Regions from separate parts of the Halomonas sp. 5021 genome, predicted to be linked through region 1. Evidence: predicted binding sites of a transcription regulator. Region 1 holds the regulator's gene; each other region holds the start of a gene.
The links. The regulator FliA, encoded in region 1, starts transcription of late flagellar genes. The targets are predictions, from matches to a motif close to CTAAAGTTNNNNNNNNNNCNGCCGATA.

Region 1 (10,265 bases):
AGCTGGTTCAGGTGCTCATTGACAACGTTCCGGAGGCCCAGGCACGAGAAACGATGCAACGCAAGGCCGAAGATCAGTGGAAAAACGAGAATGCACGGCGTAACGAAGAGCTTTTGAATGGGCCTCAAGTGAAGGACAATGCACCTGATATCGTGACCGGGCAAGATCAGGTCGACGATCTATTGGACGAATTGGGCTTCTAGCGCACGGTTTGAACCCTTGCTCGGGTTACACGACGTTTCGCTCAGCCGTCCTTAGGGGCGGCTTTTCGTGTTTAGCCGCGATACATTACCTGGCCGGATGACCGCATGGCAGAAGACGACAGCGACCAGGAAAAGACCGAAGAGGCCACGCCCCGACGGCTGGAAAAGGCGCGTGAAGAAGGGCAGGTGCCCCGCTCGCGGGAGCTGACCACCTTTCTGGTGCTCTTGGGCGGGGTGATTGGCCTCTGGACCATGGGACAAATGCTCTACAATCAGCTTGGCATGGTGATGGAGCAGGCTTTTCTATTCGAGCGCCGCCACGCCATGGAAGGTATGCCGATGGTGACCCATGCCATCGATCTCGGCAGGCGCACTCTGTTTGCAATGATGCCGCTGTTTTTACTGCTGACATTGATCGCGCTGGTGTCACCTGCGCTGCTGGGCGGTTTTTTGATTTCAGGAAAGTCGATGCAGCCGAAACTGTCCAAGCTGAATCCGCTATCCGGGATGAAGCGCATCTTCGCTACCCAAGCATTGATCGAGCTGGCCAAGGCGATTGCCAAGACACTGCTGGTCGGTAGCGTAGGTGCGGCATTTTTATACCTTAATATGGGCAAGTTCATGTCACTGATGAACCAGCCTATTCAGCAAGCGTTGGCCAGCGCCTTGACCATGGCGGCCCAGGCAGCGGGATTGATGATCCTGGCGTTGATCGTGGTGATTTTGATTGATGTGCCCTTCCAGCTGTGGAGTAATGCCAAGAAATTGCGCATGAGCCAGGAAGAAGTCAAGCGCGAGCACAAGGAATCAGAAGGCGACCCTCAGGTGAAGGCCCGGATTCGCCAGCAGCAGCAGGCCATGGCGCGCGGCCGTATGATGAGCAAGGTGCCGGAGGCGGACGTCATCATTACCAACCCGACCCACTACGCAGTGGCGCTGTCGTATCAAGAGGGGCAGATGGGGGCGCCACGCCTGGTGGCTAAAGGCACTGATGCGGTGGCCGAACGCATCCGTGAAATTGCCAATGAAGCGGAAGTGCCACGGTTAGAAGCAGCACCGCTGGCGCGGGCGCTGTATCATCACGTCGATCTGGACGCCGAAATACCGGCGAATCTATATACGGCCGTGGCCGAGGTCATGGCCTGGGCATATCGCTTGAAAAATGTAGCGCAACAAGGAGGCGAAGTGCCGCCTACCCCCGATAATCTGCCGGTGCCCCCGGAAATGGAAACCCCCGGGCGTGGCGCCGGTGGCGATGAGGCCCAAACATGAAAGGCTTTACCCAACTAATGAGTCGGCGTGACTGGGTGAGCGACGTAAAAGTCCAGTTGCTCGCCGGGCCACTGCTGATCCTGATGATTCTGGGCATGATGATCGTGCCCATGCCGCCGTTTGCGCTGGATTTGCTGTTTACCTTCAATATCGCCATGGCCGTCATGGTGCTGATGGTCAGCATGTTCGCCCAAAAACCCCTCGACTTTGCCGCCTTCCCCGCCGTGCTGCTGTTTACGACGCTGCTGCGTTTGTCGTTGAACGTGGCGTCAACCCGCGTGGTGCTGATGGAAGGGCACCAGGGCGGTGCCGCTGCCGGCAAGGTGATCGAGGCTTTTGGGGCGTTTCTGGTCGGTGGTAATTTTGCCGTGGGTTTGGTGGTCTTTTTGATTCTGGTGATCATCAACTTCATGGTTATCACCAAAGGTGCAGGGCGTATCGCCGAAGTGGGTGCTCGCTTCACGCTGGACGCCATGCCTGGCAAGCAGATGGCAATCGATGCTGACCTCAATGCAGGGCTGATTGGCGAGGAAGACGCCAAGAACCGGCGTGCGGAAATCGCCCAGGAAGCCGACTTTTACGGGTCGATGGATGGTGCCAGCAAGTTCGTACGTGGCGATGCCGTCGCGGGCCTGGTGATCATGGTCGTTAACATCATTGGCGGCCTGATGATTGGCATGCTGCAGCACGATATGAGCTTCGGCGATGCCGGTCGCAGCTATATGTTGCTGGCCATCGGGGATGGCCTGGTGGCGCAAATTCCCGCCCTGGTTATTTCGACGGCCGCCGGTGTGACGGTATCGCGGGTCAATACCGACCAGGATGTTGGTCAGCAGATGATCAGCCAGTTGTTCATCAACCCCCAGGTGATGATCCTGGCAGCGATGGTCATGGGCCTGCTAGGTATTGTGCCGGGCATGCCCAACATGGTTTTCCTGCTGTTTACCCTGCTGCTTGCCGGGCTGGCCTGGTTCATCATGCGCCGCCAGGAGCAGGCGCTGGTCAAGGAGGAAATCTCCGCCGCACCACCGCCGACCCAGGAGGCGCCTGAGGCCAGCTGGGAAGATGTCCAACTGGTCGATACGCTCGGCCTGGAAGTCGGTCATCGTCTGATTCCACTAGTCGATTCACGACAAAAAGGCGAGTTGTTGGCGCGGATTAAAAGCGTTCGTAAAAAGTTTGCCCAGGAGGTCGGCTTTCTGCCGCCGGTAGTGCATATACGCGACAACCTGGAGCTGTCGCCAAACGCTTATGTGCTGTCAATGAAAGGCGCCGAAATTGGCCGTGCCGAGGCCTATCCGGGCAAGTGGCTGGCGATTAACCCGGGTCAGGTGTCCGGGGAACTGCAAGGCACGCCAACCGAAGATCCTGCCTTTGGCTTGCCCGCGGTGTGGATTGAGTCCAGCCAGCGAGAGCATGCCCAGGTCTACGGCTACACGGTCGTCGACGCCAGCACAGTGATCGCGACGCATCTCAATCACCTATTGCACCGCCACTCGCCGGAAATGCTCGGCCGCCAGGAAGTTCAGAAACTGCTGGACAAGCTGGGCAGCGAGCAGAAGTCGCTGGTGGAAGAAGTCGTACCCAAGGCCATTTCGCTCACGGTGCTGCAGCGTATCCTGCAGAACCTGCTGGATGAAGACGTGTCGATTCGCGACATGCGCACCATCCTTGATACCCTGGCTGAGTACGCCAGCCAGCAGCAGGACGCCAACGAGCTGACGGCTCTGGTTCGTGTGGCCCTGGGCCGGGCGATTACCCAGCAGTGGTTTGCCGGTCAGGATACCTTGAACGTGATGGGGCTGGATGCTCAGCTAGAGCAGGTGCTGGTGCAGGCGATGAACGGCAACGGGGCGATGGAGCCGGGGCTTGCCGAAACGCTAATGACCCAGGCCCAGCAGGCACTGGAGCGCCACGAAAGCAGTGGCGAGCCGCCGGTACTGGTGGTTCAGCATTCCCTGCGTGCGGTGTTGTCGCGGTTCTTGCGCCGTCGCTTGCGCCATATGGCCGTCCTGTCCCAGGCTGAGATACCCGATGACCGCACGCTGCGGGTAACCACTGTGGTAGGGGGCCGCTGATGCCAGCGTCACTATTTGACTCACGGCCAGGGGTAATACATGAGTGTTAGACGTTTCGTGGGCGCCAACAGTCGCGATGTGATGCGCCAGGTGCGTGAAGCGCTGGGTGACGACGCGTTGATTGTCGCGAACCGGCGCACTGAGGGCGGCGTTGAAATTCTCGCCATGGCCGACGAAGCCGTTGATCATTTCGAGCCTTCGCCCCCTCCCGCCAACGAGCCACCGGCTGCGCCGAAGGATCCGCTGGAGTCGATGAGTGAGCGCTTACTGCGCGAAATGCAGGATATGCGCTCGCTGCTTGCTTCCCAACACACCGACCGTAGCACAACACCCACTGCCTCGACCGCCAGCGGGACAGAGCGTTGGCGACAGCTGCTTTGCGGTGTTGGTTTCAGCCGCGAGCTTGCCGACGACATCCTGATGGACCTGCCGGGCTTCCTGTCGGCGCAAAGTGCGGACAGCGAGCAGGCACTGCCTTGGTTGCGTGAGCGCCTGATGGCACGACTGGCCGTGCTCCAGGATGAGCCCGAATTTTTCGATCAAACGGGCATTGTCGCCCTGGTTGGGCCCACCGGGGTTGGCAAGACGACCACTACCGCCAAGCTCGCGGCTCGCTTTGTCATGCGCCATGGGACCCGTCCCGTCGCCCTGGTGACCACCGACAGCTTCCGTATCGGCGCTCATGAGCAACTGCGCATCTACGCGCGCCTGCTGGATATCCCGATGTACGCGCTGGATGCGGAGCAACCCATCGACGACCTGCTGAATCGTCTGCAGGGCAAACAGTGGGTCATCATCGATACCGTGGGCATGAGCCAGCGCGACCAGCGGGTCATCGAGCAGATCGCTCACTTGCAGGGTGGTCGCTCCAACGTCAGGTTGGTACTGCTGCTGAATGCCGCCAGCCAACCGGAAACGTTGGAAGAAGTGGTGATGCGCTATCGCCAGGCTGCCCGTGCGGCAGGTGCTGAACTGGATGACTGCATCATCACCAAGCAGGACGAAGCGGGACGTTTGGCCCCTATCCTGGATATTGTCATGCGCCATGGCATGCGCGTGCTGTTTGGTTCCTATGGTCAGCAGGTCCCCGAAGATATGGCGGTGGCGGACCCGGCTACCCTGGTCGATCAGGCGCTGAATACCGACGCGGCCGGGTCAGGCAGTGGATCTCCATCCGCCGCACCGCTCAGCATGCCCCGCTGGTCACGGGATGTGCTGGGCCAGGGGCGCCGTCTGTCGTCGCTGTTTGCGCGTCTGCGCGAGCGCATGGTGGGCTTTGAGCGTCTCGAAGGCGTCTGGGATATCGCTAACCTGCCCAGCGTGTTGCAGGATCAGCGTCTGGACGAGCTTCTGGAAGGGTACCCACCGCCCCAACACATGCTGGGCATGGCCTGGTCGCCCCGCCGCAATGAACGCGGCTGCGATTGGGCGATGCCGGATATAGGACTGGATGCCGAGGGCGCCTGGATGGCGCTACCCTGGCTTCAGCACCGCCAGCCCGCTGGCTGGCAACCGCGCATGACCACCTTTAGCGAGCGCGATGGCGTCGCCGTGCACCTGCTGCCGTCATTACCCGATAGCGAGGCGTTGACCTGGTTAGAGCGCCAATACCTGACCTGGGTCAGCTTGGCACCCCCGGCACTCAGGGTAAACTTGCACGGTGAACGCTATGCGCTGCGCCAGCTGTTTGCCGAGAGTACGCTCAATCACCGCGTCAATGTGCGCTTCCGTGGCCAGCCGATGGCGCTGTGGACGGCCTATGCCGAAGTTACCGACAAAGAGGGGCGGGCGCTGCTGGCGTGGTATGGCGAAGTCCGTGACCCCGAAAGCGCCAAAGTGGTCACCCGCCGTTACTGGCTCACCCCCGCGCGATTGGGCAATGAGGTGCTGAGCCTGCTGGTGACCCAACTGCAGAGTGAAAGCCTTGCGGCGCTGACACGGCGTGCCTGGCAGCAGCTCAAAGACGCCGATAGTGGCGACGTAAGCCCTGAAGTGCGCCTGTTGATGGCCAGTGGCATTGCCGCCATTGCCGGGCACCTTGATTGCGCCGAGGACGAGGCCGCCGGTGCATTGCACGGTGATGTGCTGAACCTGCTAAGCAGCCGTCGCCGTCGGCGGGATACGGCATTGCTGGATGCGCTGGTATACGCCTTTATGGCCCGTGATGCGATCCGCCAACTGGGCGGTGTTAATCGTGAGGGCCTAGCATGAGCGCACAAGACCAAGCTTCTGGGCTGCGCAAGTGGGCGGATCTGCAGCGTCAGCAGCGGGGCGATGAAGCGCCTCCCGAGGCAACGGAATCATCCGGGCCGATGGCCTACCGCTCACCCGTGGTGCCCAGCGCGGCGGCCATGGAGCCGCCTGTCACACCGCCTAAGCCTAAAACGCCGTTAATGGTCACCGGGCTATCAGGTGATGGGCCGGTAGAGGTGCGCAAGGTCAGCGCGCGCCTGGGCCAGTGGGCCGCGCTAGGGCGAGCCTGGGCCGGGGATCCGGCCGACTGGGATATTCGGATCGTGATGCCGGATGAGCCAGAACTGGCGACGCTCAGTCAGCAACATCGTCGCTGGGCGTTGTGGGTCAGCAGCGATGCCGATGCATTTGGGCGTATGTACCAGCTATTGAAACAGCTGCGGCAGCATAACGGCCCGCAACGCTTGTTGGCACTGCACGAGCCTCACCTGCCCAGGCAAGGCCTATTGGCCAACCTGCAGCAAGCGGCCGGCCACTATCTTGACACTGAATTGCTATTGCTGGCCCGCTAATGGCAGCTAACGCCGGTAAAGCGTCTAATAATCGGGGTTAATCCGCTCATGAGAAGGAACGATGCATGCTAGGCTATTGGCGTCATGCGATTAGCATTTTGGTACTAGCCTTGGGACTCGGTTCGTTTGCTCAGGGAGCGTCCAGCAGCTGGGTGACACATGTGCCGGGGCTCATGGTGACCATGAGCGACCGCGCCAGTCGCAGTGAACCGGTTCGTCCTCCAGCGGGCGCTACCACGCCAGCGGCGGTCATCGAGCGAGTCCAGTGGCAGTACCAACACGCGCCCGGGGCAGCGCTACAGGCATGGTTATGCCACCCCGAGCGCTGTGTGTCATTATCGGGCATGCGTGGGGAGACCCGTGCTTTATCAGGCATAAGTGCGACAACGCCCCTGCATTTTCAATTTGCGCTAACCCCAGGGCAGCGTCCCGTTAGCGTTAAAGGGTTGCAGATGATAGTGAATTACCAGTGAGCACAGGTGGTTTAGCCGCGAGGCAATAGGATGTACACAGCACAAGGCAGGATCAAACAAAGTGAGCTGATGACGGAGTATATGCCACTGGTGAGACGTCAGGCCTTGACGCTTCAGGTCAGGTTGCCGGCCAGCATAGAGCTGGATGACTTAATCCAGGCAGGCATGATGGGGCTACTGGAAGCTCTGGGACGTTTCGATGCCACTCAGGGGGCCACCTTTGCGACGTTTGCCAGTCAGCGCATACGCGGGGCGATGGTGGACGAATTGCGTACCCGTGATTGGCTGCCTCGCAGCGTCCGTCGTTCGGCGCGGGCCGTTGATGAAACCGTCAGGCGTTTGGAGCAGTCGCTTGGGCGTCCCCCCGAAGAAACGGAAATCGCTGACGCCATGGAGATGCCGCTGGGCGACTATCAGCAGCTATTGCACGATACCAATAGCGGGCAGTTGCTGCCCTTTGAAGAGCTGGTGGCGGATGGCAGCGAACCGCATAATCGCGAAACCGTGAGTTCGCCGTTTGACCACTTGCTCGATGCCCAGCAGCGGGAAACCCTGGTGGCGGCCATTGAGGCCCTGCCCGAGCGTGAAAAGTTGCTCATGGCGCTGTATTACCAGGAAGAGCTCAACCTGAAAGAAGTGGGCGCTGTTCTCGGCGTCACGGAGTCACGCGTTTCCCAGTTGCATAGTCAGGCAGTCAGCCGTCTGCGCGCCAAGTTAAACGACTCGGTTTAGGGTCTTTTGACGTCACTGCCAGGGCAACGGCGATTGGCTGACGTTTTAGCGCTCGGTGCTGATAAGCCCCGTTATATTGCTTTAAGGAGCACGACATGAACCCATCGACGCTGATCGGTATTTTCGCCAGCATCCTGTTGCTGGTAAGCGTCCTGTTTTTCACCGCCGAATCGCCGGATAGCTTCCTCAACCTGCCCGGGCTCGCCATCGTGGTCACGGGCACACTTGCCGCTACCTTTATCAGCTATCCCCTCAAGGAAGTGCTGCGGGTGGTGCGTCTGGTCGGGCTGGTCTTCCGGCGCGAAAACACCTACGTGCGTGATGATATCAACGAGTTGGTGGCCATGTCCCGGCTGTGGTTCAAGGGCGATGTCCGCGCTGTTGAACGAGAGCTCGAAAACACCCGTAATCCGTTTTTGCGGACCGGCATTCAACTGGTGATCGCCAACACCAAAGAAGACGAAATCTTCGATATGTTGCGCTGGCGTATTGCGCGGCTGAAGGCGCGTGAGCATGCGGAAGCCCAGATATTCCGCACCATGGCCACTTATGCGCCCGCTTTCGGCATGATTGGCACCCTGGTGGGACTGGTCAATATGCTGGAAGTCATGGACGCCGGCAATCTTGATGTGATCGGCCCGCGCATGGCGGTGGCGCTGCTGACCACCTTCTACGGTATCCTGCTGGCCAATCTGGTGTTCAAGCCTATCGCGGTAAAGCTCGAGCGACGCACCGAGGAGCGCCTGATCACCATGAACATGGTGCTGGAAGGGATCTCCCTGATTACCAAGCGGCGGTTACCTTCCTTTATTGAAGAAACGCTCAATTCCTTTGTCGCCAATTACCATGACGAAATCCGCGAGCCGGAGGTCAAGAAGCCGCGCGCCTCGAATAGCGCCCCCGCCAAGGGGTAGTCGGCATGTTGGACCGGGATACCCGCCATACATTGGAAGCGCCACTGCCCAAGGACAGTGGCGACGATGGCTGGATGACCAGCTATCTGGATGTATTGACGCTGTTGCTGACCTTGTTTGTCTTGCTGCTCTCGCTGGCGCCACCCGGCGGTAACGATGCCGGATCGCAAGCCAGCGTCGTTGAAGCATCTCCCGGCGCGATTGCCGACCTGCCTCTGGCGTCCCTGGCGGCCGGGATCGAGCCCCGTCATAGCGGCCTTAAGCCACGCTTTGAGGGTGTCAGTATCCCCGGGGTGGATGTCTCCCAGGGGCGGGAAGGGGTGACGCTGCGCATCAACGACAACCTGTTGTTCGATAGCGGCCGGGCGCAACTCACCGGGCAGGGCCGTGACCTTGTCGAAAGTCTTGTCGAGGTGCTCAGCGCCTTTGATGGACAGGTATCGATCGAAGGCCATACCGATAACGTGCCCATCGCGACCTCGCGCTTTCCTTCCAACTGGGAGCTATCAGCAGCACGGGCGATCGCAGTGGTCCGCCACCTGGATAGCCAGGGGCTCGAGGTTGATCGCATGCGCGCCGTTGGCTATGCCGATACCCAGCCGATCGCAAGTAATGCAACGGCGCAGGGGCGGGCGGCCAACCGTCGTGTCGAACTGGTACTCAGGCAACCGCCAATCCAGGAGTAACCCCCGCTAAGACGCATCCCGGCACAGGCGCTGCATCCTTGCCAGTGCCTCTCCCGCGCCCTCCAGGCTGAATATCATGTACCAGGGGTCTTCATCTCCCTGATCAAAACCCAGGAAGACCTGTTCACCAACACTCATGTCGGCGATCAATTGATCGATATCGTTGAGATAAAAGTGGGCATAAAAGCCGTTATCGCCACGCTCGGTGATAAATTCGGCGACGCTGTGAATGCGCTCTCGCTCATCGACGCGTAGCCGCGCAGGCACCTGATTAACCGCTTGGCTTTCGCCCTGAGCGGCCTCCAGCTCGACACGCATCTCCAGCCAGGGTAAGTCGCACACGCCCTGGGTGGCATTGATACTCAAGGTGGCATCCGAATAGCTGTGCGCTTCCACGGCACGAAAATGCCGCTCGTCACCGAGGGTCAATGACATCGACTGCCAATGCTCATGGGTTTGGTCGTCTTCGACGTTAAACGACACGGCATGAGCCGATGGCAGCGATAACACCAATGCCGCGCCAAGTGCAGGGTAAGCAAGTGCGGATTGAAAACGCGATATTAACGGCATGAGCAGGCCCATCATCTGGAAAACCCTTAGCCTATCGTCTGATGCTCGGGGACAAAAGGCTAACGCGCTGATTTTTCTATATATGGTAGAAAAAATATCAAAAAGCAGCCGATATAGTGGAAAGTCAGGGCTATACTTCATCCGGTTGCCTCGTATAATCGCTTTGACCAAGTGCTATTTTCACCGCCGCTAAGGAGTTTCGCGACATGAGTACTGCTACCCAGGCTATGAACACCTCTAACGATGTCCCGCTGCAGGCGCCGTCGCGGGAAATTTGGGATGCCAAGTATCGTCTGAAGGATCGCCATAGCCAACCGGTGGATCAGGACCTGGGCGCGACCTTCGAGCGTGTAGCGAAAGCCTTGGCGGATGTAGAAGGTGACAAGGCGCAAGAGTGGCTGCCCAAATTCCGTTGGGCGCTGGAAAATGGTGCGGTTCCTGCAGGTCGTATTCTCTCCAATGCCGGGGCTGACGCCTATAAGCCCGCGGTAAGTCTGATCAACTGCACCGTGTCGCGCACCATCCGCGATTCGATGCGCGATATTCTGGATTCCGTGGTGGACGCAGGGATG
Region 2 (10,265 bases), on a different contig from region 1:
AGGGACACTTTTGGCCGCTGCCTTTGCTGGACATGCACTGGTAGCGGCTTTCATGCCGCTACAAATGTGAGAGGGCAATGCTCAAACAAGTCGGCGGTGTAGAAATTCAGCCTACGCATAGGGCGATGTGCCACTGCGGCATGGTAGTGCTTGAGCTCGATCTGCCTGATGGCCTTGTCGACCCCAAAAGGTGTAATTGCTCGATGTGCAGGCGCAAAGGCGCGGTGATGGCCTATGTGCCATTGGGTGGTCTTCGTGTTATCAATGGCGCTGAGCAGTTAAGGCTTTATCAGTTCAATTCGGGAGTCGCAAAACACTACTTCTGTTCAAACTGTGGCATCTACACGCACCACCAAACGCGCTCGAATCCCGATATATACGGATTCAATGTCGGGTGTTTGGAAGGTGTTAACCCGCATGACTTACCTGATCTTCCCGTTAGTGACGGTATCAATCATGAAGCTGATTTGTAGGTTAATTCAGTCGGCAAAAAAGCAGGCGGGTCATTCAACCAATGGGTGTAGCGCTAATTAAGTGGGGCTTACGCTGCCCAAGAGTTTAGTAGAGCTGACACTCATTTATGCCGCATCAATACTTGGTCCACATAGCTTCCATCCCGGAGGCTTTCGATTGTCGTTTCGGCCATTTCAGCTTCCATCTCGCCCTTACTCCTTGCCTGCTCAAGATATGCCTCGACCAGTCTTGGTGCGTCTTGAGTATCAGCCAGTATGGCCGCGCCTACCCAATTGGCGGGAATTTTACCATCAGAATTATGTCGCTCGGCGTAACGTTCTTCGACAGATGAGTAGCACGCCTTGCCTCTATCATTACCTTTCACTTCTTCTATCAGAATGCAGCGAAAAAGTGGGAGTGAATCATTGCTCGGCGCAATGTCGTAAGCGCTTTCCACATCGCTTAGGGCGCGTTCGTAGTTTTGTTGGTATACGGCAATCTGAGCTCTATTGATCAACGCTGCATGGTTGTTGGGGTCTGCATTTAGTGATTGCTCGATCAGTTCCTTCGCTCTGTCCAGTCTTTCGCTATTTTCTTCCGCTATGCCGAAGGTAACTTCTTCGTTGGCTTGCCTTTGGAGATCGATAGACTCGTCATCAATGCTATTGCCCGAGCTTTCCTGGCAAGCTGACATTAAAAGGAAAATTGGCAGAATAAGGAGTAATTTTTTAATCATGTCATTTTGCCACTACTTGGATAGAAATCATCTTGCTAGTGCTTGGCGGCATTGGCGTCACTGAACCTGAGCTTGTCTGGTAAATGAAAGTGCCCTGGAAGTGAAGCGAAAGCGTTGTGTCAGGTTGTGGTTCAGGTAATCGGATGGTGGCGTGGCCTACCGGCGTATACTGGGGGTCGTCTGGCCAGGCATTGATACCACTATTCTCAAGAACTACTGCCTGAATAAGTTGGTTGCCATCCTTGAGTTCAGCACGCATATTAAGCACGGCGGAGCCTGACCCTGGCGATAGTGCAGAAGGAGCCCAGCCCAGCGAAGAAATATGGAGGGCATTTCCTCTAATAACGATATTGTTCCGAAATGAATAGCCGCCATTCATGCCCACGCCCTCCACGAGTAGATAGGCGGGTTGATTCATGGTGACTTCGGCTGTTTCGGCGACAAATTCGTATATAGATTCTTCGTTGTTTTCGGTAGGAGAAAGCTCAGATGAGGGGATGCCCTCCTGGTTTGGTGCATCATCAGCGGCTGCGCTTGCTTGATGGGTGGGTGTCTGTATGCCTCCTGTGGTGGGTGAGCCAGTTATCGCAGAAGAAGCTGCCACGATATAGCCACCACATGAGGTCGCACTACCATGAATGGCAGTTGGAGAGCCCTCCACCGAATACCAACTGGCACCTGATGAAATGACTGCGCCACAAGAGCTCTTGTCTCCTATCCTGGCAACCGGTATGCCATCGACCATAGTGGCGGATGCGCCGGAGACAATGTTGTGTGGGCTTCCTTTACACTGACATATGACTCTGTCGCCTACCTTGGCAAGATCCATCGAACGTTCCTTATATATAGTGCATCATGGAAGATTAGCACTCATATGATCGGTCATGCTACTGATCGGGGGGGAGCTGAAACTCTATTAATCCGGGTAATAGAAAAGGTAATGCACAGTGATTAACACCAAAATTTACAAGGCGGTTTACGAACTGGCGGAAAAGCTGATGAAGGCTGCCGCCAAGGATGACAGAGAAACATTTGATGCGCTGTATGCCGAGTTGCAGGCAATCTGCATCGATAACGAGAACACCGATAAAGACCACCCGGAACAATGGGAAACCCTGGCGGATTTTACCGAAGAGCTGGAAGACGCGCTTGCGGGATACGAAAAAGCTCTGGAAAAAGCCAACGCCATTGATTCCAACGACCATCGGGCTTCCATTGGTTTTTCCATGGCGATGTTGCAAGCTGAGGCAGGCCAGACCGACGCGGCTATCGCCAGTTTACGACAGGCAGAAATCAGCGCGCAGGGCATTGAAGATGACGAGCTGAAAGCCGACATCGATGAACTGCTTGAGAAACTAACTACCGGCCAGGAACCCCATTTTGACCAATAACGATATTTTTCGCCGCATCCGCTACACCTTCGATTTAAAAGACAGCACCATTGTGGATATCTTCGCGCTGGCAGAAGTGCCCGTTACCCAGCCGCAGGTGACGGCCTGGCTGAAAAAGGATGACGACGATGCCTTTGTCACGATGAGGAACAAGGAGCTGGCGGCGTTCTTGAACGGGTTTATCAGCTTCAAGCGTGGCAAGCGCGAAGGCCCGCAACCCGAGCCAGAAGCGCAACTGAACAATAATATGGTGTTCCAGAAACTGCGCATTGCGCTGAACATGAAAGCGGATGATGTGCTGGACGTTTTTGAGTTGGTCGGACTGCCGTTGAGCCACCATGAACTCAGCGCCTTTTTCCGCAAGCCAAGCCACAAGAATTACCGTGAATGCAAGGACCAGATGCTGCGCAATTTCCTGCTCGGCATTCAGCGCCAGTTACGGCCAGCCCAGGAAGGCTCAGGCTCAAACGCCTGAAGGGCAGGTGGCGCGGAGAGCCAGCCCAGGCACTGGGCTTTGTTCCACTTCGTCACGATAGCTTGTGCTTTCAGGCCTATCCTTGCGGGAGGACTTGTGGGAGGAATAAGTGAGACAACGCATGATGATTGCCGTTATGGGGGCGTTGCTGGCGATGTCGACAGGTGCAAACGCGAACAGCCTTGATTTTGAAGCGCTGGCCTCTTCACAAGCATCACGCCCGCTGCCCGCGCTGCAAACGTATGAAGCGCGGGACGGAACATCGCTCGCGTACCGCCATTATCCAAGTGATGCCCGTACTGCGCTGATCCTCGTGCATGGCTCTGGAACCGACAGCAGGTACCTGGCGACGCTCGCCCATGAATTAGCCGCTTCAGGTGCTGTCAGTGTCTACACGCCGGATGTGCGCGGGCATGGTCCTTCGCCGGTGCGCCGTGGCGATATCGACTACATTGAGCAGCTTGAAGATGACCTGGCGGACCTCATTGCCCATATCAAAGAGACCAACACCGATGTCTCAAGGGTGGTCGTTGGCGGTCATTCATCCGGGGGCGGGCTCGCGGTACGCTTTGCCGGAGGGCAGCATGGTCACCTTGCCTCGGCGTATCTGCTGCTGGCGCCTTACCTTGGGCACGATGCGCCCACTGTGCGGGATAATTCCGGTGGTTGGGCCGAGCCAAGTGTCGCCAGGATTGTGGCGATCTCGATGCTCAGCGCGATTGGCATCACGCATTTCAACGGGGCGGATGTATTGCGGTTCAACTTGCCACCTGAATACCGTGATGGCTCAGAGACGCTCGCCTATTCATTTCGGCTGATGAGCGGTTTTAGTCCAGCTGATTTTCGTCAGGCGCTGGGCTCAGTGCAGGTGCCCGTTCTGGTGGTCACCGGTGCTGAGGACGAGGCGTTGTATGCGGCTCAATTTGAGCCCGTGCTGCGTCCGCTTGTGCCGCATGCGGACATCACCACGGTGGAAGGCGCATCGCACCTGGGACTAGTGGTCAGTGAAGAGGGTATCGCGACGGTTCGCCAGTGGCTTCAGGGATTATAGTGGGCAACAACAAGTGCGGGCGCTGCCCATAGATATTGGCGGATCTTTCAAACCCCCTAAAGAAACCTCGCCAGTTTCCGATATCTCTTTATATCGGACGAACGTTATCGAACCAATTTGTTCGACCGTCCTCAATGTATCGAGAATCAGCCATGCCCAAAAAACTCAGTTGCATCATCACGGCGGCACTGCTGTCTTTCAGTGCGCATGCCATGGCCCATACTGCCAATGAGGCGGAGGCCGCTGCGCTTGCCTGGTTGAACGCGATTGATAACGGTGACTACGAGCAAGCCTGGGAGACCTCATCGCCTATACTAAAAGCGCCGCTGTCACAGGGAATGCTGGCCCGCACCATTGAGCTTGTGCGCCGGGACTTTGGCGAAGTGGCCTCGCGCAAGCGCGTTCGTACCAGCCACCAGACGTCCATGCCGGGTGCGCCGAGCGGCGACTATATCGTCTTCACCTTCCAAACCGGCTTCGAGAACAGCGGACGTCGGCTCGAAACCGTTACCCCCCACCTTGAAAACGGCACCTGGCGGGTGAGCAGCTATTACGTGGAAACGCCATGATTTGCCCGCTACCAGCGCTGCATGCCTGGCGCATCAGCTTGCCCAGGTTTATTTCCCGATAGGGATAAAAATGCTAGGTTGGCACTAAATCGAGTCAATTTTTCCCGGTAAGGAAGTAAACGCTCCGCACCATCACCAATCCCGCCACAACTGCTATGTTGAAAGTACACCAACGCGGCAATATTACTTGTTCAGTAAATATACAGGGTGTAGCTTCTGTATATGTTGATTCCGATAGTGGATGTGCTGACATAACGGCTGCTTAACCAGGTAGCCAGGTAATGTTTCAGGACGCGAGGCGCGGGGAGAGTTGATATGCGAAGCCTTTCTCACAAATCCCCTTGGCTGTGGTTATCGCTGGCAGGCGTGCTGATGCTAGCGCTGTCGTTTGCCTGGCAGGCCACGGCACAGACTTCTTCGCGTAGCGCCCTGGTGATGAGCATTGAAGGGCCCATTGGCCCCGCCACCAAAGATTATCTTGAGCGCGGGCTGCGCAAGGCCCGTGAGCAGAACAGCGAGGTGATTGTCGTTGAGCTGGATACGCCGGGGGGCCTGGTCGACACGACCCGCGACATGATCCGTGAAATGCTGAATGCCGACATTCCTGTGGCGATGTATGTCTCCCCCAGCGGCGCGCGGGCGGCCAGTGCGGGCACTTACCTGCTGTATGGCAGCCACGTTGCTGCCATGGCTCCAGCGACCCATCTGGGGTCTGCCACGCCGGTGCAGATGGGCGGTTCCGGCTTTCCCGGCAGCGCTGATGAAGCGGATGACAACGCCGAAGGCCAACCGGAAGGCGAGAGTGAAGGCGCCTCTGGAGGCGAGAGCAGCGCCATGGAACGCAAGGTCATGGAAGACGCAGTGAGCTTTATCCGCAGCCTGGCCGAGCGTCACGACCGGAACGCTGATTGGGCCGAAGCGGCGGTGCGCGAGGCGGTCAACCTCACTGCCAATGAGGCACTGGAGCAGAACGTCATCGACGTGATTGCGCGGGACCTGAATGATCTGCTTTCGCAAATAGACGGCATGTCGGTGGTCATGGAGCGGGGTGACCGGACGCTGGAGACAGCCGACCTTGCCGTTGAGCGCTTTGACCCTGATTGGCGCACAGAGCTGCTTTCGCTGATTACGAACCCTAATATTGCTTACTTCCTGCTGATCATCGGCTTTTACGGGCTGATCTTCGAGCTTTCGAGCCCCGGCAGCCTGTTCCCTGGCACCATCGGGGTTATTTCGCTGCTGTTGGCGCTCTTTGCCTTTCAGATGCTGCCGATCAATTACGCGGGCCTGGCGCTGATCATCGTCGGTCTGGCGCTGATGGTGGGCGAAGCGTTAATGCCCAGTTTCGGCGTGCTGGGGGTCGGCGGTATTGTGGCCTTTGTGCTGGGGTCGGTCATGCTGATGGATGCCGAGTACCTGGCCATTTCGTTGCCGCTGATTGGCGGCGTGGCGCTGGTATCCGGCGGGCTGATGCTCTGGACCTTGACGCGTTTTGCAACGCTGCGCCGACGCCCGGCCCACACAGGCGTGGAGCAGTTGATTGGCGCAAGCGCCATTGCCCTGGAAGATTTTGAGACTCGCGGCCATGTGCAACTGCACGGCGAGCGCTGGAACGCGGTGAGTAACGTGCCAATCAAGCAAGGAGACGAGGTGAAAGTGGAGCGCCTTGACGGCTTGACGGTTTACGTATCACCCCCGTAACGCCTGGCTGATCCTGCGTTACTCATCAATCACTGATCAATCGCTAGACGAGGTGTCCCATGTTGCTATCGTATTTAGTGCCTGTCGTGCTGGTGGTGCTGCTGATCGCCGCCTCCATTCGCATTTTGCCGGAATATAAACGGGGTGTGGTGTTCTTCCTGGGCCGTTTCCAGACAGTGAAGGGGCCGGGTCTGGTCATCGTGATCCCCGCCATTCAAAAGATGCAGGTGGTCGATCTGCGCGTTATCACCATGGACGTGCCCGAGCAGGACGTCATCTCTCAGGACAACGTGACGGTAAAGGTCAACGCCGTGCTTTACTTTCGCGTGATCGACCCGGAAAAGGCGATTATTCAGGTCGAGAACTTCTCTCAGGCCACCAGCCAGCTTGCTCAGACCACGCTGCGTTCGGTGCTGGGTAAGCATGACCTTGATGAAATGCTTTCCGAACGCGATAAGCTCAACGACGACATCCAGGAAATCATCGACGCTCAGACCGACGCCTGGGGTATCAAGGTGGCAAACGTTGAGATCAAGCACGTGGATCTTGATGAGAGCATGATCCGCGCCATTGCCCGTCAGGCCGAGGCAGAACGCGAGCGGCGCGCCAAGGTGATTCATGCCGAGGGCGAGCTGCAGGCTTCGAGGAAGCTGGTCGAGGCCGCCAACGTGATGCAGGAAAACTCCGCCGCGTTGCAGCTACGCTACCTGCAGACCATGAGCGACATGAGCAACAAGAACGCCTCGACGATCGTCTTCCCGCTACCCATGGACATCATGGAGGCCTTCAAGGACATGAAAGCCAAGCATATGCCGCCTGCATCGAGTACGCCAAAAGACGACGCTTAAACGTCCCAGCTGGTGCTATAGAGAAGGGTCGACGCGGCGGTAAACGGCGGCAAGTACGCTATAGCACCCAAACGCTAGCAGGCCGGTGGCGACAAACCCAAAAAGCCATTGCCCGAAGGCCTGGCGCCGCAAGGTGTTAAACGCTTCAGCCGTGCCGCCTGCGGCGTTGGGGTCGAACTGGTAAGCGGCGATCATGAATAAACTACCCACGATCACAAAGACGAGCCCGCGGACCACCAAGCCGAAACGGCATATCGGGTAGGCCCAGGCTTGGGTGCGCGAAGGCATGGCGAAGTGCTTGTCAAATTTTGCCTTGTAGCCTTTGACGGCGTGGGCGATACCCGCACCGATGATGGCGATGCCGACAGCAGCCACCAACCAGCGGCCAAAGGGTTGCTGAATCAGCCAACTGACCATGCCTTCCGAGCCACCGCTTGAGCCACTGGAGGAACCGGACGAGAGAAAACGGAAGACAAGGCTGGCGGCAAAAAATGCCAGCAAGGTGTGGGTAATCGCACTGACAAACAAGCCTGCGCGAATCACCAGCCCTTTGGCACTGGTGCCGTGACGGTCGGGGTCCTTGAAAACTTGTATACAGCGCCACATGGCGTATCCAAGCAGCCCTACGGCGATAATGCCCAGCATCACCTTACCAAACGGCGCACCCAGCACGGCTTCCAGCGCGCCGCGACTGCCTTCCGCCTGGCCGCCCTGATCTATGGCGGTGAGCGCCGCCAATCCCCCCACCAACAGGTAAACCACGCCGCGTGCGGCATAGCCCATGCGGGCGAAGGCGCTGATGGCGTCGCGGTGGTCGGGCGTGGGCGTAGAGCTTGCCATGGTGTCCTCCTGACCAATAAGGCTGTTGCCAATTATCCATAAGCAACTTGAATGAGCGGCATCTATACTGTGTCTGCACTTTGTGATTGTCCAGCGTAGGCGCATCAGACCTTGGTGACCAGTTGAGCGGGGAGGCCTACCTATTTACTTTTTTCATTGTTTGAGTAGCGCATGAATCCATCGTCTTCTCCAGTTTTCTGGCGCGATCAGCGTATGCCCCATGTGGAACTGCGTAAAATCAGCGATGCGCGGCAAGTTTGCTATGCGCCTCACAGTCACGTGCACTGGTCGCTGGGCGCCGTTACGGAAGGCAGAAGTACCTTTAGTTACCGCGATACGACGTATCAGATTAACGCGGGTGACCTGGTGATGATGAACCCGCATTGGGTACATGCCTGTAACCCCATCGAGGATCAGCCCTGGGCGTACCTGATGCTCTACGTCGATACTGCGTGGCTGAGTAACTTGCGCTATCAGTTGGGGCTGCTTGAAGCGCCTAATTGGCAAGATATTGCCACCGCTGTGCTTACCCAGCCTGCGCTTTTTGCAGCGTATTGCGATATGACGTCCTGCCTGCTGGATGAGCGGCAAGCGATTGACGATAAGCAAGCAGTACTAACTGAATACCTGTCTAGACTTATGCAGGTGCTTGCCCAAGCGCCTCCAGCGGCATTGCCGGAAGCGCCCAGCACGCTAGAGCAGGTTGCCGCCTATTTACGAAGTCATTGCACCGCCGACATTTCGCTTGAAAGCTTATGCCAGCAGTCTGGCTACAGTGCGGGTCATCTAATCCGCGCGTTCAAACAGCAGTACGGGCTAACGCCCCATGCCTACTTGATTAATCAACGCATCCAGATCGGGCAAGAGGCACTAAAGCAAGGGCAACCGATTGTCGAGGCGGCGCTGAACGCTGGCTTTAATGACCAACCCCACTTTCAGCGGACCTTTAAGCGGCTGGTGGCAGCAACACCCAACCAGTACCGCTCTCCGCTAATCGATTAATAAGTAGATAGCGCTGGCGGCTAAACATCCTGCCAACAAGCGGTTAGCCGATAACAGAATGATAGGGCGGTGAACATAGCGTTTGAGGAAAGCGCCTGCGTATACCCAACTGGCAAGCGATAGCCAACAAATGGGCAGATAGAGCCCCGCGAATAGCCAAAGTTGGTAGGGGTCGTTACCGCTGGTATAGGCACCAATGCCAGCGGCAGATGCCAGCCATGCCTTGGGATTAAGCCACTGCATCATCGCGCCGGACATGAATCCTGGCGCTTTCTCGGCACCTTGCTCATGCAAGCGTCCATCGTGCTGGAAAAGTTGATAGCTGAGGTAAAGCAAAAACAGGATGCCCGCCCAGCGTAAAATATCCTCCAGCAGCGGCACCACTTGCAGCAGCGAGTAAAGCCCTGCACCAATCCCTAAAAACAGGGCGATGAAACCTAGTGTGGCACCCGTTACAAAGACAAGGCCCTGGCGAATGGGGTGGTTCGTGCCGCTACTCAAGCAAACGATATTGACCGGCCCTGGCGAAATGGACGCGGCAAGGGCAAATGCGGACATGGGTAGCAGCAAGGGCAGTAGTGAAGCGTTCATTATCGTCCTCCTTGGTAGTACAAGGAGTTTGCAGTGGCGTATGGCGAGTATATTGAACAAAATTGATCTGCAAATAGCTTTTTAGCTATTGTTAAGTATCTTTAAAGCTGGCAAGGGCGCTTTAAATTTATCGAAGGGAGGCAAAGGGTTATGAAAACCATCGGCTTGCTGGGGGGCATGAGCTGGGAGTCCACGCAGACCTATTACCGTATGCTCAATCAAGGCGTGGCGGAGAAGCTGGGGGGCTTTCACTCGGCGAAAATAGTGCTCTATAGCGTGGATTTTGCCGAGATCGAAACGCTTCAACGCCAGGGCGACTGGGAGGCGATGGCGGACATCCTGGCGAATGCGGCTTGCTCGCTGGCGGCAGCGGGGGCGGATTTTCTGGTGATCGGCACGAATACCATGCATAAAGTAGCTGCCGAGGTGGAGGCCGCATCAGGCCTGCCCCTTTTGCATATTGCCGAGGCAACCGCCGATATTCTGGCCCAGCAGGGGGTAGACCGCGTTGGCTTGCTGGGTACCCAGTTCACCATGGAGCAGCCTTTTTACCGGCAGCGACTGGAGGCGCGGGGGATCGAAGTTATCGTGCCTGAGCCCGAGCAGCG
Region 3 (10,265 bases), on a different contig from region 1:
TGGAGCAGATGCTGAGCTCCAATGGTACCGTCACTGGCTCGATCAGCGGCAGTGAAAGCCGTATTGAATCGCTCGAGCGTCGCTACACCAGCATGGAGCAGTCCATCGGCCAGACCATCGACCGCTATCGCACCCAGTTTGGTCAATTGGATGGCATGATCGCCGAAATGAACCAGACTAGTAACTACTTGACTCAGCAGTTTGATTCACTGGATGCTCAGTTGGGTCGCTAACACGCCGTCAATACAGCAAGTTGCATTTGAAAAGCCTGCTTCGTGCAGGTTTTTTGTGGATTGAGGCCACCATAAATACCTAAATCAATAAAAAAGCGCTAAAGTTGCGCTCACTTTGACCGATAATATTTTTATTAAAATTTTGCGTTGACGTGGTGTGAGTAGCCCGCAGTGCAATGGATAGGTTTAGCCTTTTACTGAGGACTCCCAGTATGGCAACGATTACCTCTCTCGGTATTGGCTCAGGCCTAGACCTCAACAGCCTGTTGGACCAGTTGAACGATGCCGAGCGCGGCAAGCTCGCACCGATTGTCCGCCAGCAGGAACAGCAGGAAGCCAAGATTTCCGCCTACGGCAAAATTCAATCGTCCATGGATAAATTCCAGGATGCGGTTGATGCGCTGAATGATCCCAAACTCTACCAGAGCCTTTCGGCCAACGTGCGCGGTGACGAGGTTTCGGCCACCACCAGCGCGGATGCCATGCCCGGTAGCTACCGGGTAGAGGTTACTGCGCTTGCCACCGCCGGGACGCTGGCCTCTCAACGACTGATCGATACTGAAAGCGATGCCCCTCTCGATATGGGTGGTGCCACCCAGCTACGGCTCGATTTTGCAGGCCAGGAAAGCGTTAACATCGACGTAGCCGCGGGCAGCAGCCTGGAAGACATTCGTGATGCGATTAACGCCCACGATGACGCGGGTGTCAGCGCCAGCGTTATTTTTGATGGCGAAGGCTACCGCCTGGCCCTTAGCTCCAGCGAAACAGGCTTGGACACTTCGGTAACCGGCTTCAGCTTTGTGGATGCGGGGGGTGCCGCCGTTGCCACGCCACCATTCGCCAGCGATACCGCACAAAGTGGCCAGGATGCTGCGCTGACGGTTAATGGCATTGCAATTACTAGCCCCAGCAATACGATTGAAGACGCCATTCAAGGCGTGACGCTGAATCTGGGGGAGTTAAGCCTGGGAACAGGCGAAACCGCCAGCAGCACTGTAATGGTTGAACGTAACACGCTAAAAGTGCGCGAAGCGATTGGCGATTTTGTTAAAGCCTTCAATGATGTAAAAAGCACCATCGGCACCGCGACCAATTTTAACAGCGAGACAGGTGTAGCGGCGGATTTGGTCGGCGATAGCACCGTACGTACCATTGAAAACCGAATGCGTAGTGTGCTGACCAGTGGCGTGGCGGGCGGAGAGCTTGCCACGCTCACTCAGCTAGGCATTACCATGCAGAGCGACGGTATTCTGAAAATGGAAGATGCCGCCGTTAGTGACTTAGCCAAAAACAGCCCGGATGCCCTGAGCGACTTCTTTACCGGTGTGGAAGGCAACGATGCCTCTCAAGGTCTGGCCAGCAGCCTGAGCACGACGCTTGAGCAACTGATGAGCAAAAACGGTACTCTGGGTGGTGCGATCAACGGCGCAGAAAACCGCATCGATAGTTTGGGTGAGCGTTACGAGCGTATGGAGAATACCATTGAGCAAACTATTTCCCGCTACCGCACCCAGTTCGGCCAGTTGGATGCCATGATTGCTCAGATGAATAGTACCAGTTCCTACCTCACGCAACAGTTTGACGCCCTGGACGCTCAGCTAGGCCGAGATTAATCCCGTCACTAGCCATTCAGCAAAGGCGTTACCCGCAGGGCCGAAAGGCCCTGTTTGCGTCTCAATATGGCAGCAAGCGGCAAGCTTACGTTTGTTAACATTTTTCTGGCGTATTTTGGTATTTTTTTAGCATTAACCCTAAAGGTTCTCCCCGCCGTGCCGTTAATTAAAATAACGGCACACACAGTGGCCGAAAAGCGGGCCTTCTAGGCCAGTGTCCAAGCAAGGAGAATCACACCATGTCAGTGATCAATACCAACATCACCTCAATGATCGGCCAGCAGAACCTGCGTGAATCGCAAAATGGCCTACAGACCTCAATGGAGCGTTTGAGTTCTGGCTTGCGTATCAACAGTGCCAAGGATGATGCGGCGGGTCAGGCAATCGCCAACCGTATGACTTCTCAGATCACCGGTCTGGGGCAGGCACAGCGTAACGCTAATGATGGTATCTCCATCGCGCAAACTGCTGAAGGTGGTCTTGACCAGATCAATAATAACTTGCAGCGTATCCGTGAGCTGAGCGTTCAGGCGCAGAACGGTACCAACTCCGCTTCTGATATTGACTCCATTCAGCAGGAAGTAAACCAGCGTCTTTCAGAAATTGACCGTATCGCTAAAGAAACTGATTTTAACGGTACACGAGTACTAGATCAGAGTGCCCAAACTAATATCAGTATTCAGGTGGGCTCTGAAGATAATCAGACCATTGATGTTACCATTAACTCTCAGAATGGTTGGAACTTGCAGGCCGCAAACGGAACTACTGCAGCAGGTACTTTAGCGCAAGTGGGTGGTGAAAACCGTACAACAGATGCTGAAGGTTTCGACGTACTCTCTTCAGCAGCTGCAACGACTTCAGTTGACGCTAGTAATTTGGGCACTTTGTTTACTGGTGCAGATACTTCAACTGGTAATAGCTTCACAGACATCGACACTGCCTTCACAAACAGTGCAGAACTTGTGGAATACACCCAAGATAATGGCGATACAGCTTATGCGCTAAGGGACGACACTGCTGGTACTGCCGAAGGCGCATACGCGGTCACCTTTGAAAGTGATGGTTCTGTCAATATCGGTGAGCAATTGTCTGGTGGCAATCTAGCCCTAGCCTATGATTCTACCACTACACTAACCACTGCAGCAGAAACAGTATCCGTTATTGATGGCGGAAGTGATGCTCTAGACACACTTGATAATGCACTTGCTGCGGTTGACGAGCAACGTAGTCAATTGGGTGCTGTCCAGAATCGCTTTGAAGATGCCATCACTAACCTGAGTACCAACGAGACTAACCTCTCTGCTGCCCGTTCACGTATCGAGGATGCTGACTATGCATCTGAAGTGGCCGACATGACCAAAAACCAGATCTTGCAGCAGGCAGGTACTTCTGTACTGGCCCAGGCCAATCAGATTCCGCAGAACGTTTTGTCTCTGCTGGGTTAATTGGTTAGCCAATGGGATGATGGATCGATATATAACGGGGCTGCAGTGCCCCGTTTTTTATGAGATAAACCGGCAAGCGTTATAGGCTGAAGTGATCCAATGAGTCAAAAAAGCATCTCTGCTCGCGAGGTGATGTACGATTTAATCCCCAGGCTCAACGCTCTGGAAAGGCAGATTAACAACACCCTTGAAGCCATGATCACGGCAAGCCAATCACCTGATGACAAGCATCGAAACGAAAACCTGAAAATAGAGTTCGAGTTAGAGCTAACAATGATTCGTATGAATCTGCAACACTTGCTAAACCGCTACCAATCCGAATTGGAATCAGTCATCAGTGACGAGCGACAAGATGGCATGCTTGCTCTGGATAAACACGAAACCGTTGCGGTGGACAGTGCCAAGGCGTTATATGACCGCGTGCAGCGTTTACAGCAAGGCCAATAACGCAAGCAAGCCTTCCATGAGCCCAGATGAACACGAACGCGTCGCGGAGAAGTTGGAAGCATTGATTCGCGATACCCAAGCGACAATTGAGCTTGCCGAATCCCACGGCTTGTACCAAATATTCCCCGAAGACTTTCAAGCCCTGCTAGACATTGTTGATTCCGCCATAAAGCAGCAGCGCGAGCATACCCGCGCGATGTTGGGCTAGCGTCGCCGCCGCGTTTTCTCCCCAGGCGGATACAACGTTTATTGAATGCAACATTTCTCGGCACCGTGTGCTAAAGACCACCGGATCGAAGCCGATAGTAGAAAGACAGGACACAGCAACATTCTGCCAGGGTTGGCTATCACCATAATAAAGATGACAACTCAAAGGCTGATGCGATGCTGGAAAAACTCCATAAGATCAATGTGAAATACACCCTGGCGTTTATCCTGGTGGCCCTGTCGCTGCTGGGCGTCGTGGTGGTCGATAGCCTGCTTGTCCAGTCGATGCGTGAACGCATGACGGCGTTCAGTGGCTCCTTTAACCCGGCCGTTTCAGCGGTGCTCAATGCGGACCGCGACCTCTACCAGGCACGGGTGGCCGAACTTGAAGTACTGCGTGAAGCGCCGGGCAGTGAGGGGGCAAGCGCTCAGTACGACGATTACCGCGAAAATGCCGAGCAGGCGTATGACCGGATGCATGACTTCCTGGGGCTACTGGAGGCGTATCCACAGGTAAACGAGGGGCTTGAGCCGTTCGAGGATCGTTACGCGGCATGGGAGGCGGCGTCTCAGCGTGTTTTCGACCTGCATGCAGACGGCGAGCTTGACGCCGCTGAGGCGCAACTGGAAGGCGACTCGTTAGCGGCCTTTAATTCGTTGCGGGAGCTTTACAACATTGCCGGGGAAAGCGCCGATGCGCGTGGCCTGGCGCTGGAGCAAGAAACACTGGCGGCAGTGGCCGTTCAGCAGCGTTGGGTAATGGGTTTCACGGCATTGGTGTTATTGGCCACGCTGGTGATTGCCTTGATGGGGCCGAACCTGATGTCCCGGGCGCTTCGCCAGGTCAGCGGGCGCATTCGCGATATTACCGAGGGGGAGGGCGATCTTACCGCGCGTATTGATAGCCAGCGGCGCGACGAGATTGGTGAGCTGGCACGGGAGTTCGATGGCTTTATCGCGCGCATGGATACAAGCTTCCAGGCGGTGCGCGACGGTGCCCGCAATGTCAATGTGGCGTCGGACGAGATTGCCTCCGGCAGCGAGGACCTTGCGTCCAGAACCGAGGAGCAGGCGTCTGCCCTGCAAGAGACGGCGTCCAGCATGGAAGAGATGTCTTCGATCGTGCGTCAGAACAGTGAGTCGGCCAGCAATGCCGATACGCTTTCCAGTCAAGCCGCCGAAAAAGCCGAGAAAGGCGTCAAAGAGGTTCAGCACTCGGTGGAGTTGATGCGTGAACTCGAGACCAGTTCGCGCAAGGTGGGCGAAATTGTCGAAGTCATCGACTCGATTGCCTTTCAGACTAACATTCTGGCGCTCAATGCCTCGGTCGAGGCGGCGCGCGCGGGTGAGCATGGCCGCGGTTTTGCGGTGGTGGCCAGCGAGGTGCGCAATCTCGCCAGTCGCAGCGCGGATTCCTCCAAAAAGATTCGTGAGATGATAACGGATATCAGCCAGCGTATCGCCAGCGGTGCCGAGCAAGCGGTACGCAGCGGCGAGGGGATTCAGGATACGGTAGAGGCCATCCGCCAGGTGTCAGGGCTGATGAACGAGATTTCACTGGCCGTGCGCGAGCAGGAGTCCGGCATTCAGCAAGTGGGTACGGCGCTGACGCAGATGGACTCCGCCACGCAGCAGAACGTCACGCTGGTATCGCAAACCAGCGGCTCGGCTGCGTCGCTTCAGCAGGAAGCCAACCGTCTCACCCGCCTGGTGGATGCGTTCAAGCTCAGTGGTGATGCCACAGGCACTGCGTCGCCGTCACTACCTAAGCCGCCTGCCTCTCAGCAGGCGCCCCAACGCAACACGAAAAGAAACGAACCTGAGTGGGAAGCTTTTTAGATGAACTGTCGAAGACGTTCCCTGCCATCACAAAAGATTATTGGGGAATAAAAAACAGCTTTTATATTCTTTTATTCGCTGTTGATGCAAGGGTAAGATAACGTCATTAGTGCTTTTAGCTATCCAACAGGAATTACCACCATGCGACTGACACGCAAACTGACGATTACCCTTGCCACACTCTCACTGAGCATTGCCAGTGGCGTGTTTGCCGCCATGACCCAGGCCGATACGCTCCGCGTTGGCATGTCGGGCGGTTACTTCCCCTTTACCTTTGTGGAGCAGGACGAGCTCAAGGGCTTTGAGGTAGATGTCATGAACGCCGTTGGCGAGATTACTGGTGATGACATCGAGTTCGTGACGGCTAGCTTCTCGGGTCTGGCGGGCATGCTGGAGTCGGGGCGTATTGATACGATCGCCAACCAGATCACCATTACCCCAGAGCGTGAAGCCAAGTATGTGTTCACGGAACCCTATGTGTATGACGGTGCACAGGTAGTGGTAAAGGCTGGGAATGACACTATTGAAGGTGTCGAAGATTTATCCGGCAAAAGCGTGGCGGTGAACCTGGGGTCTAACTATGAGCAACTGCTGCGTGAACAGCCCAATGCCGATGAAATCGATATTCGCACCTATGAGTCCAACATTGAACAGGATGTGGCCTTGGGGCGGGTAGAGGCATTTGTGATGGATCGCGTGAGTGCGACCCAGGTCATCAAGGAGAAAGGCCTGCCTTTAGAGCTGGCGGGCCAGCCTTTCTCGACCATCCAGAATGCGTTGCCGTTTCGTGATGACGAAGCGGGCCGTGCGCAACGCGACCGGGTTGGCGATGCCCTGGCAGAGCTACGCGAGAGCGGTGAGCTGCGCAAGATATCGGAAAAGTGGTTTGATACTGATATCACTCAGCCGTAACGGCCGGGTGACTCCGTTTTACGCGGCCGTGGCATTGCCACGGCCGTTTGCTTATAAGCGATATTGCTATGCTTGACCTTGAGTATATGTGGGGATTGCTGCCGGTTCTGCTGCGCTATCTGCCGCTCACACTTCAAATGGCGACCATTGCCATGCTGTTTGCCTTGGTGTTGGCGTGTCTGCTGGCGGTGATTCGCGTGTCGAAAGTGCCGTTTTTAAATGGGCTTTCGCTGCTGTTTATCTCGTTTTTCCGCGGTACACCGCTGCTGGTTCAGCTGTTTCTTTTCTACTATGGCTTGCCGCAGCTGTTTAGTTCGTTGATCGCGATTACCGGCGTGGCTGCCGCCGTGTTGGGGCTGACACTGCACTTCTCGGCCTATATGGCCGAGTCGATTCGCGCGGCGATTGTGGGCATTGATCGCAGCCAGACCGAAGCCGCGCTTTCCATCGGCATGACCCAGTCACAACTGATGCGCCGCATTATTCTGCCCCAGGCAACCCGTGTGGCGACGCCGACGTTGATGAATTACTTCATTGACATGATCAAGGCGACCTCACTGGCCTTTACGCTGGGGGTGACAGAATTGATGGGCGCCACGCAAAAAGAAGCGTCGGGCAGCTTTCTCTATTTAGAGGCGTTTTTACTGGTCGCAGTGATCTACTGGGTCATTGTGGAAATGCTGTCCTGGGGGCAGCGTCGGTTAGAAAGCTATCTTAATAAGGCCTACCAACGATGATTTCGCTGCAAGGGATTACCAAGCGCTTTGGAGCACATACCGTCTTCCAGGACATTGACCTGAGCCTCGCGCAGGGCGAGATTATCGTGATTATCGGCCCTTCCGGAACGGGCAAGTCAACGCTGCTGCGCTGTATTAACTTCCTGGAAAAACCGGATGCCGGGCATTTGCAGGTGGGCGATTTAAACGTTGATACCCAACGCGCCAGCCGGGCCGATATTCTGGCGCTGCGTCGCCGCACGGCGTTTGTCTTCCAGAACTACGGCCTTTTTGCCAATAAGACCGCGCTGGATAATATCAGTGAGGGGATGATCGTGGTGGACAAGCTGCCGAAAACCAAGGCGCACGCGCGGGCCAGAGAAATACTGGAGCGCATCGGCCTGGCTGATAAGGCGGATGCTTACCCCGCGTCGCTGTCAGGCGGCCAGCAGCAACGCGTGGGCATTGGCCGAGCCATGGCGGCTAACGCTGACGTGATCCTGTTCGATGAACCCACGTCGTCGCTAGATCCTCAGTGGGTAGAGGAAGTTTTGAGCCTGATGAAGCAGTTGGCGGTTGAGCGCCAGACGATGATCGTGGTCACCCATGAAATGCAGTTCGCCCGGGAGGTAGCCGACCGGGTTGTGTTCATGGACGAGGGCGGTATCGTCGAGCAGGCTCCACCCGAGGAACTGTTTACCGCGCCAAGGGATGAACGGACGCGCCACTTTCTGCGCAAGATTTTGGCGCCCATGGGACAGTCAGCGCCGTAAGGCGGCTGCGCTATCGTGCCGAGTGACTACTGCTAGCAAGGCCGCATTCTGCGTGATAGACTATGCCATCCTCTCAGACAAGACCCGTGAGCGGGCAGCTGAATTGAACTGCTCGCTACACTATTTTGGTCGGCTTATTGCACAAAATTTGTCGCCAAAACAATTGGTTGTTACGGAAGCGTCGCATTGGCCGTCTCGGCTCGCGACGAACACATAGTTAATCCGTTGCCCTTTAGTGGCAACCTTATTCTCCAAGGAGATACCAGTGGCGAACAGCAAGCAAGCTCGCAAGCGCGCCCGCCAGGCCGAGAACCGTCGTGTCCTGAAAGCCAGCCAACGCAGCATGGTCCGTACCTATATTAAGCGCGTACTCAAAGCGGTTAAGACTGGCGACCATGGCAAGGCGATGGAAGAGTTCAAGGTGGCGCAGCCGGTCATCGACCGCATCGCTGATAAAGACGTCCTTTCCAAGAAGAAAGCCGCACGTCTGAAAAGCCGCTTGAACAAGCGTATTAAAGCACTGGCGGCGTAAGCCGGCAGGCGCCTTAAAAAAACCGGCTGCGGCCGGTTTTTTTGTGTCTGTGGATTGCCAAGGGAAGGATAGCGAAGGCGATGACCACGAATTCGCAGCAGGAAGGTCAGGAGCAGCCCCCGGGAAGAGGGTTGATGCGCTCGGGGTTGATTGTCAGTGCCATGACCATGCTGTCGCGGGTCATGGGGCTTGCGCGCGACGTGGTGGTGGCGGCGCTACTGGGCGCGGGGGACGGGGCCGATGCGTTTTTCGTGGCCTTCAAGATTCCCAATTTTCTGCGCCGTCTGTTTGCCGAAGGTGCGTTCAACCAGGCCTTTGTGCCGGTGCTTTCCGAGTACTCGACCCAGCGCAACAAGCAGGAAATTCGCGAGCTGCTCAATGCCGTGGCGGGCAGTTTGACCGCGATTCTGGCGCTGATTACCGCGCTTGCGATGCTGGGTGCGCCCTGGTTGATCTGGTTGTTTGCACCGGGATTTGGGCGCGACCCGGAAAAGCTCGCCATGACCGCGGACATGCTGCGCTTGACCTTTCCGTATTTGCTGCTGATTTCGCTTACCGCCTTTGCCGGTAGCGTGCTGAACACCTGGAACCGTTTTGCGGTCCCGGCATTTACCCCGGTGCTGTTGAACCTGTCGCTGATCGGCGCGGCCTTGTTGCTCACGCCCTTGATGCAAGAACCCGCCATGGCACTGGCATGGGGGGTTTTGATCGCCGGGGTGGCGCAACTGGTGTTTCAGGTGCCGTTTTTGCTGCGCCTGGGGCTGATGCCCACCCCATGGCCCAACTTGGCCCATGACGGCGTCCGGCGAATATTGAAGCTCATGGGGCCGGCGCTGTTTGGCGTGTCGGTATCGCAGATCAACCTGCTGCTGGATACCGTGCTGGCCTCGCTGTTGGCCGCGGGTAGCGTGTCGTGGTTGTATTATTCCGATAGGCTGGTGGAGCTCCCGCTGGGTGTGTTTGGCGTGGCGATTGGCACGGTGATCTTGCCCGCGCTTTCCAAGCGCCATGCTGACCAGTCAAACGCGCACTTTGCCGCCATGCTCGACTGGGCAATCCGCATGGTGCTGCTGCTGGGGCTGCCCGCCGCGCTGGCGCTGGTGGTATTGGCGGAGCCGCTATTGATCACGCTGTTCCATTACGGCGCGATGACCGATACCGATATCCAGATGGCGGCGATGAGCCTGCGCGCCTACGCCGTTGGGCTGGTGGCCTTTATGCTGATCAAGGTATTGGCGCCGGGCTTTTTTGCCCGCCAGAACACCAAGACCCCAGTGAAGGTGGCCATCTTTGCCATGGTCGCCAATATGGCCTTCAACCTGATGCTGGTTTGGTCGCTGGCCCACGCCGGGTTAGCGTTGGCCACGGCGCTGTCGGCGTTCCTGAATGCCGGGCTGCTCGGTTACCTGCTGCGCAAGGAAGGCGTGCTGGTGTTTCAGCCGGGCTGGGGGCGCTTTGCGGTGCAGCTTTTAGGCGGTTGCGCGTTGATGAGTATTGCGCTGTACGCCATTGCCCCCGAGTGGACAACCTGGCTTGCCATGAGCCTGT

Region 2: a site for FliA is predicted at 4,163-4,189, ahead of R3F64_RS11270 (DUF4019 domain-containing protein). Genes of this name have one in related genera too.
Region 3: a site for FliA is predicted at 1,985-2,011, ahead of R3F64_RS17570 (FliC/FljB family flagellin). Genes of this name have one in related genera too.

The regions. Positions count from the first base shown of each region.
Region 1 covers NZ_JAXOVU010000004.1:42,508-52,772, forward strand. Annotated here, with positions in the region: gene cheZ (protein phosphatase CheZ) at 1-203, shown strand, start outside; gene flhB (flagellar biosynthesis protein FlhB) at 309-1,475, shown strand; gene flhA (flagellar biosynthesis protein FlhA) at 1,472-3,553, shown strand; gene flhF (flagellar biosynthesis protein FlhF) at 3,593-5,764, shown strand; gene R3F64_RS08780 (hypothetical protein) at 5,761-6,318, shown strand; gene R3F64_RS08785 (flagellar protein FlhE) at 6,384-6,791, shown strand; gene R3F64_RS08790 (RNA polymerase sigma factor FliA) at 6,822-7,523, shown strand; gene R3F64_RS08795 (motility protein A) at 7,619-8,437, shown strand; gene R3F64_RS08800 (OmpA/MotB family protein) at 8,443-9,123, shown strand; gene R3F64_RS08805 (hypothetical protein) at 9,130-9,693, opposite strand; gene R3F64_RS08810 (adenosylcobalamin-dependent ribonucleoside-diphosphate reductase) at 9,900-10,265, shown strand, end outside.
Region 2 covers NZ_JAXOVU010000006.1:39,983-50,247, forward strand. Annotated here, with positions in the region: gene R3F64_RS11235 (VOC family protein) at 1-2, shown strand, start outside; gene R3F64_RS11240 (GFA family protein) at 78-473, shown strand; gene R3F64_RS11245 (tetratricopeptide repeat protein) at 575-1,189, opposite strand; gene R3F64_RS11250 (PAAR domain-containing protein) at 1,191-2,018, opposite strand; gene R3F64_RS11255 (tetratricopeptide repeat protein) at 2,137-2,580, shown strand; gene R3F64_RS11260 (DUF1456 family protein) at 2,570-3,055, shown strand; gene R3F64_RS11265 (alpha/beta hydrolase) at 3,177-4,106, shown strand; gene R3F64_RS11270 (DUF4019 domain-containing protein) at 4,259-4,675, shown strand; gene R3F64_RS11275 (NfeD family protein) at 4,991-6,376, shown strand; gene R3F64_RS11280 (slipin family protein) at 6,436-7,224, shown strand; gene R3F64_RS11285 (DUF1206 domain-containing protein) at 7,240-8,064, opposite strand; gene R3F64_RS11290 (AraC family transcriptional regulator) at 8,236-9,066, shown strand; gene R3F64_RS11295 (LysE family translocator) at 9,055-9,657, opposite strand; gene R3F64_RS11300 (aspartate/glutamate racemase family protein) at 9,808-10,265, shown strand, end outside.
Region 3 covers NZ_JAXOVU010000016.1:6,119-16,383, forward strand. Annotated here, with positions in the region: gene fliD (flagellar filament capping protein FliD) at 1-233, shown strand, start outside; gene fliD (flagellar filament capping protein FliD) at 446-1,846, shown strand; gene R3F64_RS17570 (FliC/FljB family flagellin) at 2,086-3,291, shown strand; gene R3F64_RS17575 (hypothetical protein) at 3,391-3,738, shown strand; gene R3F64_RS17580 (hypothetical protein) at 3,755-3,946, shown strand; gene R3F64_RS17585 (methyl-accepting chemotaxis protein) at 4,123-5,784, shown strand; gene R3F64_RS17590 (amino acid ABC transporter substrate-binding protein) at 5,926-6,696, shown strand; gene R3F64_RS17595 (amino acid ABC transporter permease) at 6,765-7,433, shown strand; gene R3F64_RS17600 (amino acid ABC transporter ATP-binding protein) at 7,430-8,185, shown strand; gene rpsT (30S ribosomal protein S20) at 8,451-8,717, shown strand; gene murJ (murein biosynthesis integral membrane protein MurJ) at 8,798-10,265, shown strand, end outside.